DNA from 2 places in the Streptomyces sp. NPDC044064 genome. Region 1 is predicted to be linked to the other one. Evidence: riboswitches for the same ligand, from Rfam matches in the RefSeq annotation. Region 1 holds a riboswitch; the other holds the start of a gene.
The links. A riboswitch is a leader RNA that binds a small molecule or an ion and turns the genes downstream of it on or off. The one in region 1 is predicted to bind cobalamin.

Region 1 (7,033 bases):
AAGACGTAGTTGCCGGCGCGCAGTTCGGTGACGCCGGTGAGGTCGTCCGCCGCGTGGGCGGTGGGGGTGGAGCCGACGCTGACGACGGGCACGGGCAGCCCGGCGGCCCGCAGTGCGTCGGCCGCGGCGACGACGGCGTCGCGTTCGTTCTTCGCCGCCAGGCGCCGGTCCTCCGCGGTGTGGGCGAAGTAGGACTCCCCCGCGTGCGTCAGGACGCCGTCGAGGCAGCCTGCCTCGTGCAGGATGCGGCCGATGCCGACGAGCCCGGGCGCGTCGGGCCTCAGGCCGCCGCGGTGGCCGTCGCAGTCGATCTCCATCTGGGCGGGCAGGGCGATGCCGGCTTCGCGCGCGGCTGCGGCGACGGCCGTCGCCTGTTCGGTGCTGTCGAGCAGGACGCGCAGCGTGACACCGCGGCGCAGCAGGGCGATCACACGGGGCAGCTTGTGGGGGTCGATGCCGACGGCGTAGGTGATGTCCGTGTAGCCGGCGCCGGCGAACGCCTCGGCTTCGGCGAGGGTGGAGACGGTGACCGGTCCGGGTGTGCCGTCGTGCAGGAGGGCTGCGACGTCGAGGCTCTTGGCCGTCTTGACGTGCGGGCGCAGGGTGACCCCGAGGCGGTCCGCGTGCCGGGCGAGCCGTGCGATGTTGCGTCGTGTCCTGTGCACGTCGACGACGGCGAACGGGGTGTCGGGGTCGGCCAGGTTCCGGACGGCCGCCGATGGTGTGGTGGTCACAGGGTCATGTCCAGTCTCTTCAGAAGGGCCAGGCCGAGGTAGAGGTCCTGCAGGCCGATGCCGGAGCTGTCGAAGAGCGTGATGTCGGCGTCGTCGGCGCGTCCCGCGGCCCGGCCGGTGAGGACCTCGCCGAGCGGGGTGAGTGGAGTTTCCTCGGGCGCGTGCTGGCTCTCGCCCATGCGGCGGGCCTGCTCGGGCAGATCGCAGAAGACGCGCGCCATGGAGAACAGTCCGGGGTCCAGTTCCCGCTTGCCGGGAGCGTCGGCACCCATGCAGGAGATGTGCGTGCCGGGCCGGACCCATTCGGCCTGGAACAGGGGCGGGGCTTCGGCAGTGGCGTTGGTGGCGGTGACGATGACATCGGCCCGGGCGCACGCCTCCTCGGCACCGGTGACTGTCGCCGTACGGCCTTCCGCCGCGAGGTCGGCTGCCATCCGTGCGGCGCGGTCCTTGTCGCGGCCCACGACCAGGACCTCGCCCACGGGCCGGACCCGGCTGACCGCCCGCACCTCGTAGGCGGCCTGGTGCCCGGTGCCGAACACGGCCAGCGTGGTGGTGTCGGGGCGGGCCAGCAGATCGACGGCGAGGGCGTCGGCGGCCGCGGTCCGGTAGGCGTTGGCCCTGCCGACCTCCAGGACGGCGGCGATCCGGCCGACCCTCTGGTCGAGGAGCAGCAGGGTGGAGTGGTGGCGCGGCAGTCCCTGCTCCGGGTTGCCGGGCCAGTAGCTGCCGATCTTCACCCCGGCGTGTGTGGCGGAGGCCGACGGCTTGAGCGTGAACCGGTTCCTCGGGTCGGATCCGTGGACGGCCAGACTGGGGAAGACCGCGCCGTCCACGGTCGCGGCGAACGCCTCGCGGGCGGCCTGCAGTGCGAGGTCCTCGTCGACGACCGCGGCGGTCTCTTCCTCGGTGATGTGCAGCAGACCGCGGTTCATGAGTGGCCCTTCACTTGGTGTAGTTGTAGACGGTCGCGCGGGACACGCCGAGCAGGTCCGCGATCGTCTGGGCGGCATCTCGCGAGTCGAAGTAGCCGTCCGAGTGCAACTGCCGTACGAGCGCCCTCTTGCCGTCCCGGCCCAGCGACCTCGGGGTGCCACCACGTTCCGCGGCGAGCTCCTCCACCGCCTGACGCAGCTCCCGGGCGTTGCGGTCGCGCAGGGTCTCCAGCGGCTGTTCACGGTGCTCGGCGTCCGTGGCGACCAGGTTGGACAGCGCGAGCGTGACCGGTGAGAGCACGGAGACGTCCAGGTTCAGGCACAGGGCCGCGATGTACTCGCCGGCGCTGTTCCTGATGCCGATCGACGTGCTCTTGGCCGGGCGGCCGTCGGGGAACCGGTTGGGGTAGTTCTGGATGACGCTCGGGTACTGCGGGTCGGCGATGCGGGCCAGTCCCAGCTCGGTTGCGCTATCGCCCACTTGCCGGCCTGAGAGGTTGTTCTCGATCGCCCGGATCGCGTGTTCCGGATCGCGCAGGTCGTGCAGGACCACCTCGCACAGCCCCGGGAACATCCGGCCCAGCGCGACGGCGATCTTCTCCGTCTCGCGGATGAGGTGCTCGTCCGCCTCGGCCCCACCGGTACGCATGACGTGCCCCTCCCACACAGCACTTCGACTATTTTTCCAACTCTGGACAGCAACCCTAAGCGGTTGCGCTGTCGCCGTCCAGCAGCCGGCCGTCGAGGCCGCCGCTCCTGCTCGGCGCGGCTCCACGTGAGGGTGGGAGAGCGCGCACGAGTGCCACGGATGCCCGTACCGTCGTACACATGCAGTCCAGGGCGCCCCGCCCCACAGCGGAAGCAGGAGGAACCACCGCGTGACCAGCCGTGTCACTCTCATCTCACCCGCGACCACGCGCTCCCTGCGGCGAGCCCGTTTCGACGACGGCGACTCGATCGAGGAGAGCGCGGCGGCGCGTGCCGGGTCGGCGGCCGGGTCCCTGCCCGCAGCACGCCGCGTTCTTGCCTCCCCCAGCGTGCGCTGCCGGGAGACGGCCGCCGCGCTCGGCCTCGACGCCTCGGTGGAACCGGAGCTCTCGGGCCTCGATGTGGGCCGGTGGCGAGGGCGGACGCTGGACGAGGTCGGTGCTGCCGAGCCGGAGATGGTGGCCCGCTGGCTGGCGGATCCCGGGTTCGCACCGCATGGCGGCGAGTCGGTTCGGGAGCTGTGTGCACGGGTCGCGCGCTGGCTGGACACGAGTGGAGGGGCGGACGTGCGGACCGTCGCCGTGGTGGAGCCCGAGGTCGTACGGGCTGTGGTGGTGCACGCGTTGGGCGCGCCCGAGGCGGCGTTCTGGCGCCTCGACGTTCCGCCGCTCACGGCGGCCGAGGTCACCGGTCGTTCCGGACGCTGGAACGTGCGCCTCGGACACGGCCTCGGCCGGCCGGGCGACTGACGGCGGTCAGGGAGTCGCGTCCCGGTGGCGACGCAGCAGTGCCGCGATCGCGCACCGCAGGCAGTCGGTGTCCATGCCGCCGGTCGTGCCGTGGTCGCCGTGGCAGTCGGCCGTCGCCCGGCGGCCCGCTGCCTCGTCCGGGGTACGGCAGACGGCCGTGGGGGCACCGACCAGGGCCTCCAGCTCGTCGAGAAGTCGCTCGGTCCGCTTGACCTGCTGGGCGAGCACCCGTACGCGTGCGCTCTGGCCGCCGATCTGGCGTCGGCTGGCCACGAGTTGGGCGTACTCCTCCACGGTCAGGGCCACCGCCTCACGACCGCCGAGAGTGATGTGGCGCGGTTCGGGACGTTGTCTGGCCACTCGGCTCCTCCGCTCGTCGCCTCCGCCGGTGTCCCGGAAACGCGAGAGGGCCCCCGGACGGTTCCGAAGGGCCCTCTCGTGTCCTGAACGGATCAGTGCGTGGCGGGAACTCTTCGCCCGGACGCGGCGGCCGCGGGCTTGGGGTTCAGCTGCCGCTCGGCCAACTCGCCGAAGAGCAGGCCGAATCCACCCCACAGGACGGCCTGGATGGCCAGTGCGGAGAGGCGGAACCGCCACAGCAGGGTGGCCGGGAAGTCCTTCGGCACCTCGTTGATGACGGGCAGGAACTCGTAGGCCAGGCCGATCACGACGGCGAAGGCGGCCACCGCGACGACGGTCGCGTACCAGGTGCCCAGGGAAGGCGCGAGGCGTTTGCCCAGGATGGTGGCGGCGACCGCCAGAAGCACGCTGAGCAGCATCATCAGGAAGTACAGGGTCGTCCGCTTGCCGATGGTGTCGGGCTCGCCGACCGACGGCGGGTTGGCCGGGTACTTCAGGAACGGTACGACGTAGACGGCGAGCAGTGCGCAGCCGGACAGCAGCAGCGCGGTCGCCCGCGGGCTGAAGCGGCCGACACGGCCGAGCGCGACGCAGAAGGCGAGCGCGGCGATGCCGCCGAAGGCGACCCCGTAGACGAGGACACCGGTGGCGAGGCCCAGGGTGGACTGCAGTGAGCGGGAGACGACCTCCATCTCGTGCTCGTGGGAGTGGGCGTCCTCGAAGCTGATCGCGCTGTCGACGCTCGGCTCACCGAGGAGGTAGGCGACGACGAGGGCGAGCACGCCGGCGGCAAGGCCGGCGAGCATGCCCCGCACGAGAAGGTTTCTCACGGTTGTGGAGTTCATGGTCGAGCGGCGTCCCTCGCGTCAGTGGCAGGGGAAGCCGAGCAGGTGGCGGGCGTCGTGCACCCACTCGTGGACGTCCGTGCCGTTGAACACGGAGGTGGCGCCCTGCTCGGCGCCGACGAAGTACAGCAGGACGAGCATGAGGATGCCGAAGAAGACCGCCCACGGAGCGATCGCCTTGAGCGGCAGCGTGGCGGGAACGGCGGGGGTGGTGGCTGTCGGCTGGGCGACGGTCTGCGCCATGGCAGGACCTCCTCTGGGAGTTCGCGTCCCATCTCGGTGGTGCACATGACGACGGCCACGGGTCTGACTCACGGGACACCCAGGGGTGTTCCGCATACAGTGGCGCGACCGTGCCGGATTTCCACCGGCTTCCGTCTCGCCGTCGTCGATATCGGACAGACCGTACCGCGTGGCGCGTGCATGGCCAAGACCGCGTGGTCCGTCGTGATCTTCCTCTCGCGTCGGCCGCCGCGATGACGGCGGGTCAGGCCCGCCGGGCTGTGCGGCCCGGCAGACCTGCCCCGTCCTCGTACAACTAGCCGCGGCGGCCCGACGGATCGGGTGCGACGGTGTCCCGGTCCTGGCCGGGAACCGAACCGGCGTCCGGAGAGCCGGCACCGGCCGGCACTTCCCGTGCCCGGTCCCCATGGCCCGGCCACCATGCCGCGTGGCCGATCAGCGCGGTGAGGCTCGGCGTGAAGAACATCGCCATCACGAAGGCGGCGACGGCGATACCGAAGGAGACCGCGAAACCCATCTCCGTCAGCAGCGCGTTGCCCGCCAGCATCATCGTGGCGAAGGTCGCCGCCAGGATGAAGCCGGCCGCCGCCACGGTCGGCCCGGCGTGCCGGAGCGCCATGCCCGCCGCCTCGCGGGGCTCGCGGCCCTCGCGGGCCTCCTCGCGGAGCCGGGCGATCATCAGGATGTTGTAGTCGGTGCCGATGGCGACCACGAACAGATACATGATCACCGGGAGCATGAACATCAGACCCGAGTGTCCCTGCCCCGCCTGGAAGATCCAGACCGTGGCGCCGAGGGTGGCGCCGAAGCCGAGACCCACCGAGGCCATCAGGTACCAGGGGGCGACCACACTGCGCAGCAGCAGCCCCAGGATGATCATGATGAGGAGGGCGGCCACGGGGAAGACCGTCCGGTAGTCGTGGTTGACCGCCGTGGCGATGTCCTTGTAGATCGAGGACATGCCGCCGACGACGGCTTCGGTGCCCTCGGGTGCGTCGGAGTGTGCGACGTCGCGCACCTCACCCACGGCATCGATCGCCTTGTCCGTCGACGCCTCGTACTTGAGGGTGACGGTGATGTCGGCGGTGGTGCCTGCCTTGTTCAGCTGGGTCAGGCGGGCGTTCGCGACGCCGTCGACGGCCCCGAGCTTCTGCGCGTAGGCGTCCAGGCCGGACTTGTCCAGCTGCTTGCCGTCGGTGCTGGACACGAAGACGTCGGTGGGTGCGGCGGCGCCCGCCGAGTACGCCTTCTGCATCTCGTCCTGGACGACCATGGACTCCTTGGTCTTGGGCATCGAGCCCGCCGCCAGGTCGAACGTGGCGTTGAAGCCGAGGGTGCCGAGCGACAGCGCGACCAGGACGAGGCCGGAGAGCGTGGCGGTCAGCCCCGGGCGGCGCTGCACGCCCCGGCCGAGGGCGGCGAACCGGGCGTTCTCCGGCTCCCGCTGCCAGGACTTGGAGGGCCAGAAGACCTTCGGTCCGATGAGCGAGACCACGGCCGGGATCAGGGTCAGGCCCGCGACCAGCGTGGCGGCGACCGCGATGGCGAGTGCCGGGCCCATCTGCTTGAGGAACCCCAGCGTGGACAGGACCAGCGCGAGGAACGCGATGATGACCGCTCCGGCGGCCGAGGCGATGGCCTCCCCGACCCGGTCGACCGCGTTGATCATGGCTTGCTTCGGCTCGTCGCCGGCGCGCAGGCGCTCGCGGTAGCGGAACATCAGGAAGAGGAAGTAGTCCGTGCCCACGCCGAAGAGCACGACGATCAGGATCGACGAGATCGAGCTGTTGGCCTGGAGGTCGAACAGCTTCGTGGCGTAGGCGATCAGTCCGTTGGCGACGGCCGACACCAGGCCGATCAGGACCAGGGGGAGGATCGCCAGGATCGGCGCTCTGAAGATGATCAGCAGGGTGATCAGAATGATCGCGAAGGTGCCGATACCGATCAGCGCCTGACCCTGCTTGGACGAGTCCTGCTGGTCGAGGGCCTGCACGGCGGAGCCGCCGAGCTTGACGTCGAGGTGCGTGCCCTTCGCCAGTTCCTTGACGTCGTCGCGCAGCACCTTGGCCGCGTCGATCTGTTTGGGCTGGCCGGCGTTCTTGCTGTCCATCTGCACCAGGGTCAGGTCATACCTGCCGTCCTTGGACGGCTGGCCGGGGACGACCTTCTGCACCTGGTCGATGTGCTTGCTGCCCAGCTGTGAAGTGATCCGGGCGATGTCCTGTTTGTCGGCGGCGGTGAGCCTGCCGCCGTCGGTGCGTTGGTACAGCGCGATCGCGGACGGGGTGAAGGCGCTGGGGAACGCCTTCTCCTGTAACACCGCCGCTTTGATCGACTCGTAACTCTTCGGCAGGAAACTGCTCTCGTCACTGTTCGAGGGCAGGCTCGGTGCGGTGGCGACGATCGCCACCGCCGCGATGAGCCATGCCACGATCGTCCAGACGGGATGACGGACGACG
Region 2 (7,033 bases), on a different contig from region 1:
AAGCAGATCGGGGAGAGGCTCCTGCTGTCTCCCGAACCGTCTCGACGCATCTCTACCACCTCTTCGTCGCCGTCACGCCGTGCCGTCGGACACGGGGTACGGGACGAAGGTGCTGGTGTTCTGGTCGATCCGCAGCGGGTGGCCGAGCGGCGGCGCGGCGCGCTGGGGGCAGTCGAGGCGTTCGCAGACGCGGCAGCCCATGCCGATGGGTGTGGCGGCAGCGGCGTTGGCCAGGTCGAGGCCGTCGGAGTAGACGAGGCGGTGGGCGTGGCGGATCTCGCAGCCGAGGCCGATGGCGAAGGTCTTGCCGGGTTCGCCCCAGCCGCCGCGGTTCCGGGTGACGGCTCGCGCGGTCCACAAGTAGCGCTGTCCGTCGGGCATTTCCGCGATCTGGACGTGGATGCGCCCGGGGGCCGCGAACGCCTCGTAGACGTTCCAGAGCGGGCAGGTGCCGCCGGCTCGGGAGAAGTGGAAGCCGGTGGCCGACTGGCGTTTGGACATGTTGCCGGCGCGGTCCACGCGGACGAAGGAGAAGGGCACGCCGCGCAGGCGGGGGCGCTGCAGGGTGCTCAGCCGGTGGCAGACGGTCTCGTGGCCGAGGCCGTAGCGGTCGGTGAGGCGTTCGATGTCGTAGCGCACCTCTTCGGCGGCGGCGTGGAAGGCGCGGTACGGCAGGACGAGGGCCGCTGCGAAGTAGTTGGCGATGCCGATGCGGGCCAGGCGGTGGGCCGGCGAACCGGGCTCGAAGTCCTCGGCGGCCTGACGGTCCAGTTCTGCGCCGTACTCGAGCAGGGCGAGGTGAGTCGCCATGCGGAACGCTCGCTGACCAGGTCGCAGACGGCTGGACAGGCCGAGAGTCCGGGTTGCCTCGTCGTAGCGGTGCAGATGGTCGCCGGTGTCGGCCGAGAGGCGGATGCCGTGGGCCTTGGCCAGGCGGTTCGTCAGAGCCTGGACGACCTCGCCCGGCCGGATGCCGATCTCCTCGGACAGCCGCTCGGCCGCGACATCGGTGTCGTGGAGGTAGTTCTGGCGGCGGTAGAAAAAGTCCCGGATCTCCTCGTGGGGTGAGCGGGGCGTCTCATCTGCCGTGTCGCGACCGCCGGTTGTTCCGGTGAGGCGCTCGGTCAGGAGCTGGTTGCGGCGGCCCAGTTCGAGAAGGACGTGCGCGACCTCGGGCAGACGCGAGGCCAGTTCGGCCAGGTCTGACGGGGAGATCCGGGCGGTGGCGATCTCCCGTGTCAGCGCCTCGCGCAGGTCGGCCACGAGGCGGGTCGTGTCGCGTTCGGAGAAGAAGCCGGGGTCGACGCCGAACGTCTCGGTCAGCCGGAGCAGCACGGGCACGGTGAGCGGGCGGGAGTCGTGCTCCATCTGGTTGAGGTAGCTCGGGGAGATGCCCAGGACGCGGGCGAGTTCCGCCTGGCTCAGCCGCCGCTCTTCACGCAGCCGCCGCAGGCGCGCTCCCGCGTAGGTCTTGCTCACCGTGGGCTCCTCCGTGTCCGGGTGCCCGCGAGTGTAGGCCAACGAGAACTCACAGCACCCTTCGCAAAGTTGGCAAAAGGCAGCGCGAAGATTCGCAGAAGTTGGCAGACATCCACGGTTGTTGGCACTCAGTGCCAGTGCCAGAGTTTCAGTGCGGCCCGCCGGACCCGGCAGGAACCGCCCCCGTTCGGGGCCCGATTCACGGCCCTGACATCGGAGATCCCGACAGTGGGCGCGTTCCGCACCGGCAGCGTTGCTCGCTTTCGCCCTGTGAGGTGACGGCGGGCCGCATCTCAATGACACGACACGCGGTGCCATCCCTTGCTTGGAGCGCACGGGCTTGGCAGACGCCACAGATCGAGGAGACGTGACCATGGCAGAGGCGAGGACGCAGGCGGCCGAGGAACTCGCGCGGCGCTGGGCCACCGACCCGAGGTGGCGGGGCATCGAGCGCACCTACAGCGCCGAGGACGTCGTCAGGCTGTCCGGCAGCGTCCGCGAGGAGCACACCCTGGCCCGGCGCGGAGCCGAGCGACTGTGGCGGCAGCTGCACGAGCAAAACTACATCCACGCCCTCGGCGCCCTCACCGGCGGCCAGGCGGTCCAGCAGGTCAAGGCGGGTCTGCAGGCCATCTACCTGTCCGGCTGGCAGGTCGCCGCCGACGCCAACCAGGCCGGCCACACCTACCCCGACCAGAGCCTCTACCCGGTCAACTCCGTCCCCCAGGTGGTCCGGCGCATCAACAACGCGCTGCTGCGTGCCGACCAGATCGCCACCGCCGAGGACGCCGGCGACACCACCGACTGGCTCGCCCCGATCGTCGCGGACGCGGAGGCCGGGTTCGGCGGTCCGCTCAACGCCTTCGAGCTGACCAAGGCGATGATCGCGGCGGGCGCGGCCGGCATCCACTACGAGGACCAGCTCGCCTCGGAGAAGAAGTGCGGCCACCTCGGCGGCAAGGTGCTGGTGCCGACCTCGCAGCACATCCGGACCCTGAACGCGGCCCGCCTCGCGGCCGACATCGCCGACGTGCCGACCGTCGTCGTCGCCCGCACCGACGCCCTCGCGGCCAACCTGCTGACCAGCGACGTCGACGAGCGCGACGCCGAGTTCGTCACCGGGGAGCGCACGGCCGAGGGCTTCTACCGGGTGCGGGGCGGCATGGCACCGGTGATCGCCCGCGGTCTGGCCTACGCCCCGTACGCCGACCTGATCTGGGTCGAGACCGGCACCCCGGACCTCGCCCAGGCGCGGGAGTTCGCCGAGGCGATCCGCGCGCGCTACCCCGACCAGATGCTCGCCTACAACTGCTCCCCCTCCTTCAACTGGAAGGCGGCGCTCGACGACGACCGGATCGCCAAGTTCCAGCGCGAGCTGGGTGCGATGGGCTACCGGTTCCAGTTCATCACGCTGGCCGGCTTCCACTCCCTCAACCACGGCATGTTCGACCTCGCACGCGGCTATGCGGAGCACGGCATGACCGCCTATGTCGACCTGCAGGAACGGGAGTTCGCCGCGCAGGCCCACGGCTTCACCGCCGTCAGGCACCAGCGCGAGGTGGGCACCGGCTACTTCGACCTGGTCTCAACCGCCGTCAACCCCGCCTCCTCCACGACCGCCCTGACCGGCTCCACCGAGGAGGAGCAGTTCCACTAGGCCGGCCCTTCGGGACCTGCCCGGTCCGCCCTCGGGCGAGCGGGGGTCCGTACGGCCGTCCCCGTCCGGCCCCGCTCCCCGCACCCGCCAGCCAGCCAGCCAGCCAGCAGGAGAAGCGATGTCCACCAGCGCCCTGACCCACCACGTCCGCGTTCTCGCGCCCCTCGGGGACCGCCACGACGAGATCCTCACGCCCGCCGCCCTGGACTTCGTGGGCCGCCTGGCCGCAGCCTTCGGCACCCGCCGGACGGACCTGATGAGGGAACGCCGCCGGCAGCTCCTGCGGCTGGCATCCGGCTCCCCGCTCGACTTCCCGATGGTCACCTCAGCCGTCCGCGCCGACCCGGCCTGGCGCGTCGCACCGCCCGCCCCCGGTCTCACCGACCGCCGCGTCGAGATCACCGGCCCACCGGACCGCCGGACGACGGTCGACGCCCTCAACTCCGGGGCCAGTGCCTGGATGGCTGACTTCGCGGATGCCACCGCTCCCACCTGGAACAACGTGATCGGCGGCCAGCTCAACCTGCTCGACGCCATCGAGCGCCGCATCGACTTCACCGCACCCGAAGGCAAGGAGTACCGGCTCGGCGACCAGCTCGCCACCATCGTGGTCCGGCCGCGCGGCTGGCACCTCGACGAGGAGCACCTGGAGTACGACGGCCGTCCCGTGCCCGCGGCGCTGGTCGACTTCGGCCTGTACTTCTTCCACTGCGCCCAGCGGCAGATCGACGCCGGGTACGGCCCGTACTTCTACCTCCCCAAGCTGGAGAACCGTTACGAAGCCCGGCTGTGGAACGACATCTTCGTCACCGCCCAGGACCTGCTCGGCATCCCCCGCGGCACGATCCGCGCCACGGTCCTGATCGAAACGATCACTGCCGCGTTCGAGATGGAGGAGATCCTCCACGAGCTGCGCGAGCACAGCTCCGGTCTCAACGCGGGCCGCTGGGACTACCTGTTCAGCCTGATCAAGACATTCGGCCACCGCACCGACTTCCTCCTGCCCGATCGCGCCGAGGTCACGATGACCGCCCCCTTCCTGCGCGCCTGCACCGAGCTGCTCGTGCGCACCTGCCACCGGCGCGGTGCCCACGCCATCGGCGGCATGGCCGCACAGGTGCCGGACAAGGACCCGACCGCCCACCGGGCCGCACTCGCCGAGGTCCGGCTGGACAAGGAGCGCGAGGCCGCGGACGGTTTCGACGGCTCCTGGGTCGCCCACCCCGGACTCGTGCCCGTCTGCCGCGAGGTGTTCGACGGTGTTCTCGGCGATCGGCCCCACCAGATCGACCGGACACGGGACGACGTGCACGTGCGGGCGGCCGACCTGCTGACGGTGCGCCGCATCAGCGGCCCTCCGACCGACGAGCGCATCCGCACCGATGTCGCCGTCGCCGTGCGCTACTTCGCCGCCTGGCTGCGCGGCCGAGGAGCCGTCGCCCTGTACGGCCTCATGGCGGACGCGGCCACCGCCGAGATCGCCCGCGTGCAGATCTGGCAGTGGCTGCGCCACCGGGTGATCGACCGGGAGACGGTCCTGCGGCTGCTCGACGACGAGATCGTGGCGCTCGGCTCCGAGTATCCCTGGGCCCCGTCGAAGAGGTCCGCGCCCTCTTCGAACGGACGGCGCTGCTCGGCGAGTTGCCACTGTTCTTCACTCCGGACGCCTACACCCGCCACCTCGTGCGCCGCACGGGGGCCGGCGCATGAGCGGGGACGCCCGGCCCGACGTGTCACGCCTCATCGTCCGGATGACGGACGTCCCGCTCCCGTATCGCACGACGACCCCGTAGGCTGGCCGACGCAGCTGGTTCGCCCCGTCCGCCAGGCGGGATGCGTCGCAAGAGGGAACCCGGTGGGAATCCGGGACTGCCCCGCAGCGGTGAGCGGGAACGACCGCCGTCATACGCACTGGGCCCGAGGAGGGCCTGGGAAGCGACGGCCAGTAGGTGTCTCGTACGACTTCGTACGACGAGACGTGCCCGCGAGTCCGAAGACCTGCCAACTGCCCGCGCCCGAAGCACTCGTGCGTGGACATCCCGGTGACCTCGAGGGCGGGTCGGCGTACATACCAGGCGGACGACCGCGCCCACCGCGCGAGGCCGTACCCGTCCGGTTCCGTCACCCCTTCGCGCTCTCGTCCCGTCGCCGGGATCTCAGGGATTCATCTCGCGAAGGAGATCTCCATGACCACCAAGCCCGCAGCCGCCGCAGCACGGGCCACCGTGTACGGCTACCCCCGCCAGGGACGGAACCGGGAACTGAAGAAGGCGATCGAGGGCTACTGGAAGGGCCGCGTCACCGCCGACGCCCTCCGCTCCACCGCCGCCGACCTGCGCCGTACGAACTGGCAGCAGCTCGCCGGGGCCGGCATCGACGAGGTGCCCACCGGCGACTTCTCGTACTACGACCACGTCCTGGACACCACCGTCATGGTCGGCGCGATCCCCGCACGCCACCGGGAGGCGGTCGCGGCCGACCCGCTCGACGGCTACTTCGCCATGGCCCGCGGCACGCAGGACGTCGCGCCGCTGGAGATGACCAAGTGGTTCGACACCAACTACCACTACCTGGTCCCCGAACTCGGCCCGGACACGGTGTTCGCCGCCGATGCGGCCAAGCAGGTCGCCGAGCTGGCGGAAGCCCTGGCCCTGGGCCTCACCGCCCGGCCCGTGCTGGTCGGTCCGGTCACCTACCTCCTGCTGGCCAAGCCCGCACCGGGCGTACCCGCGGGCTTCGAGCCGCTCACCCTGCTGGACCGCCTGCTGCCGGTGTACGCCGAGGTCCTCGCCGATCTGCGTGCCGCGGGCGCGGAGTGGGTCCAGCTGGACGAGCCCGCCCTGGTCCAGGACCGCACCCCGGCCGAACTCGACGCCGTCGGCCGCGCCTACCGCGCCCTCGGCACGCTCACCGACCGGCCCAGGCTGCTGGTCGCCTCCTACTTCGACCGGCTCGGCGAAGCCCTGCCGCTGCTGACCAGGGCTCCGGTGGAGGGCCTGGCCCTGGACTTCACCGCGGCCGCCGCCGCCAACCTCGACGCCCTCGCCGCGGCGGGCGGCCTGCCCGGCAGGCGCCTGGTCGCGGGGGTCGTCGACGGCCGTAACATCTGGGTCAACGACCTGGAGAAGTCGCTGTCCACCCTGGGCACCCTGCTCGGGCTGGCCGGCCGGGTCGACGTGGCCGCGTCCTGCTCCCTGCTGCACGTCCCGCTCGACGCCGCCGTGGAGCGGGACGTCGAGCCGCAGATCCTGCGCTGGCTCGCCTTCGCCGAGCAGAAGACGCGCGAGGTCGCCACGCTCGCCAGGGGTCTCGCCCACGGCACCGGCACGATCGCCGCCGAACTGGCCGCCAACCGGGCCGACCTCGCGTCTCGTGCCGGCTCGCCCAGCACCCACGACCCGGCCGTGCGGGCCCGCGCCGCCGCGGTCACCGAGGCCGACGCCCGCCGGTCGCAGGCCTACGCCGAGCGCACCGCCGCCCAGCGCGCCCACCTGCGCCTGCCCCTTCTCCCGACCACGACCATCGGGTCCTTTCCGCAGACCGACGATCTGCGGGCCGCGCGCGCCGACCTGCGTGCGGGCCGCATCGACACGGCGGGCTACGAGGAGCGCATCCAGGCCGAGATCCAGGAGGTCATCTCCTTCCAGGAGAAGACCGGGCTGGACGTCCTCGTGCACGGCGAGGCCGAACGCAACGACATGGTCCAGTACTTCGCCGAACGGCTCACCGGATACCTGGCCACCCGGCACGGCTGGGTCCAGTCCTACGGCACCCGCTACGTCCGCCCGCCGATCCTCGCCGGCGACGTCTCCCGCCCCGAGCCGATGACCGTGCGCTGGACGGCGTACGCCCAGTCCCTCACCTCACGACCGGTCAAGGGCATGCTCACGGGCCCGG

Region 2: another riboswitch for cobalamin. It lies ahead of metE (5-methyltetrahydropteroyltriglutamate--homocysteine S-methyltransferase); the one in region 1 lies ahead of AC07DS_RS16070 (CbtB domain-containing protein).

The regions. Positions count from the first base shown of each region.
Region 1 is NZ_JBWKFN010000008.1:287,215-294,247, forward strand. Features, by position in the region: gene AC07DS_RS16040 (alanine racemase) at 1-734, opposite strand, end outside; gene AC07DS_RS16045 (ornithine cyclodeaminase family protein) at 731-1,669, opposite strand; gene AC07DS_RS16050 (helix-turn-helix transcriptional regulator) at 1,680-2,318, opposite strand; gene AC07DS_RS16055 (histidine phosphatase family protein) at 2,548-3,126, shown strand; gene AC07DS_RS16060 (hypothetical protein) at 3,133-3,486, opposite strand; gene AC07DS_RS16065 (CbtA family protein) at 3,579-4,331, opposite strand; gene AC07DS_RS16070 (CbtB domain-containing protein) at 4,353-4,574, opposite strand; cobalamin riboswitch at 4,610-4,754, opposite strand; gene AC07DS_RS16075 (MMPL family transporter) at 4,870-7,033, opposite strand, start outside.
Region 2 is NZ_JBWKFN010000001.1:627,196-634,228, forward strand. Features, by position in the region: gene AC07DS_RS02820 (short-chain fatty acyl-CoA regulator family protein) at 73-1,479, opposite strand; gene aceA (isocitrate lyase) at 1,853-3,136, shown strand; partial or broken gene aceB (malate synthase A) at 3,255-4,846, shown strand; cobalamin riboswitch at 4,941-5,144, shown strand; gene metE (5-methyltetrahydropteroyltriglutamate--homocysteine S-methyltransferase) at 5,323-7,033, shown strand, end outside.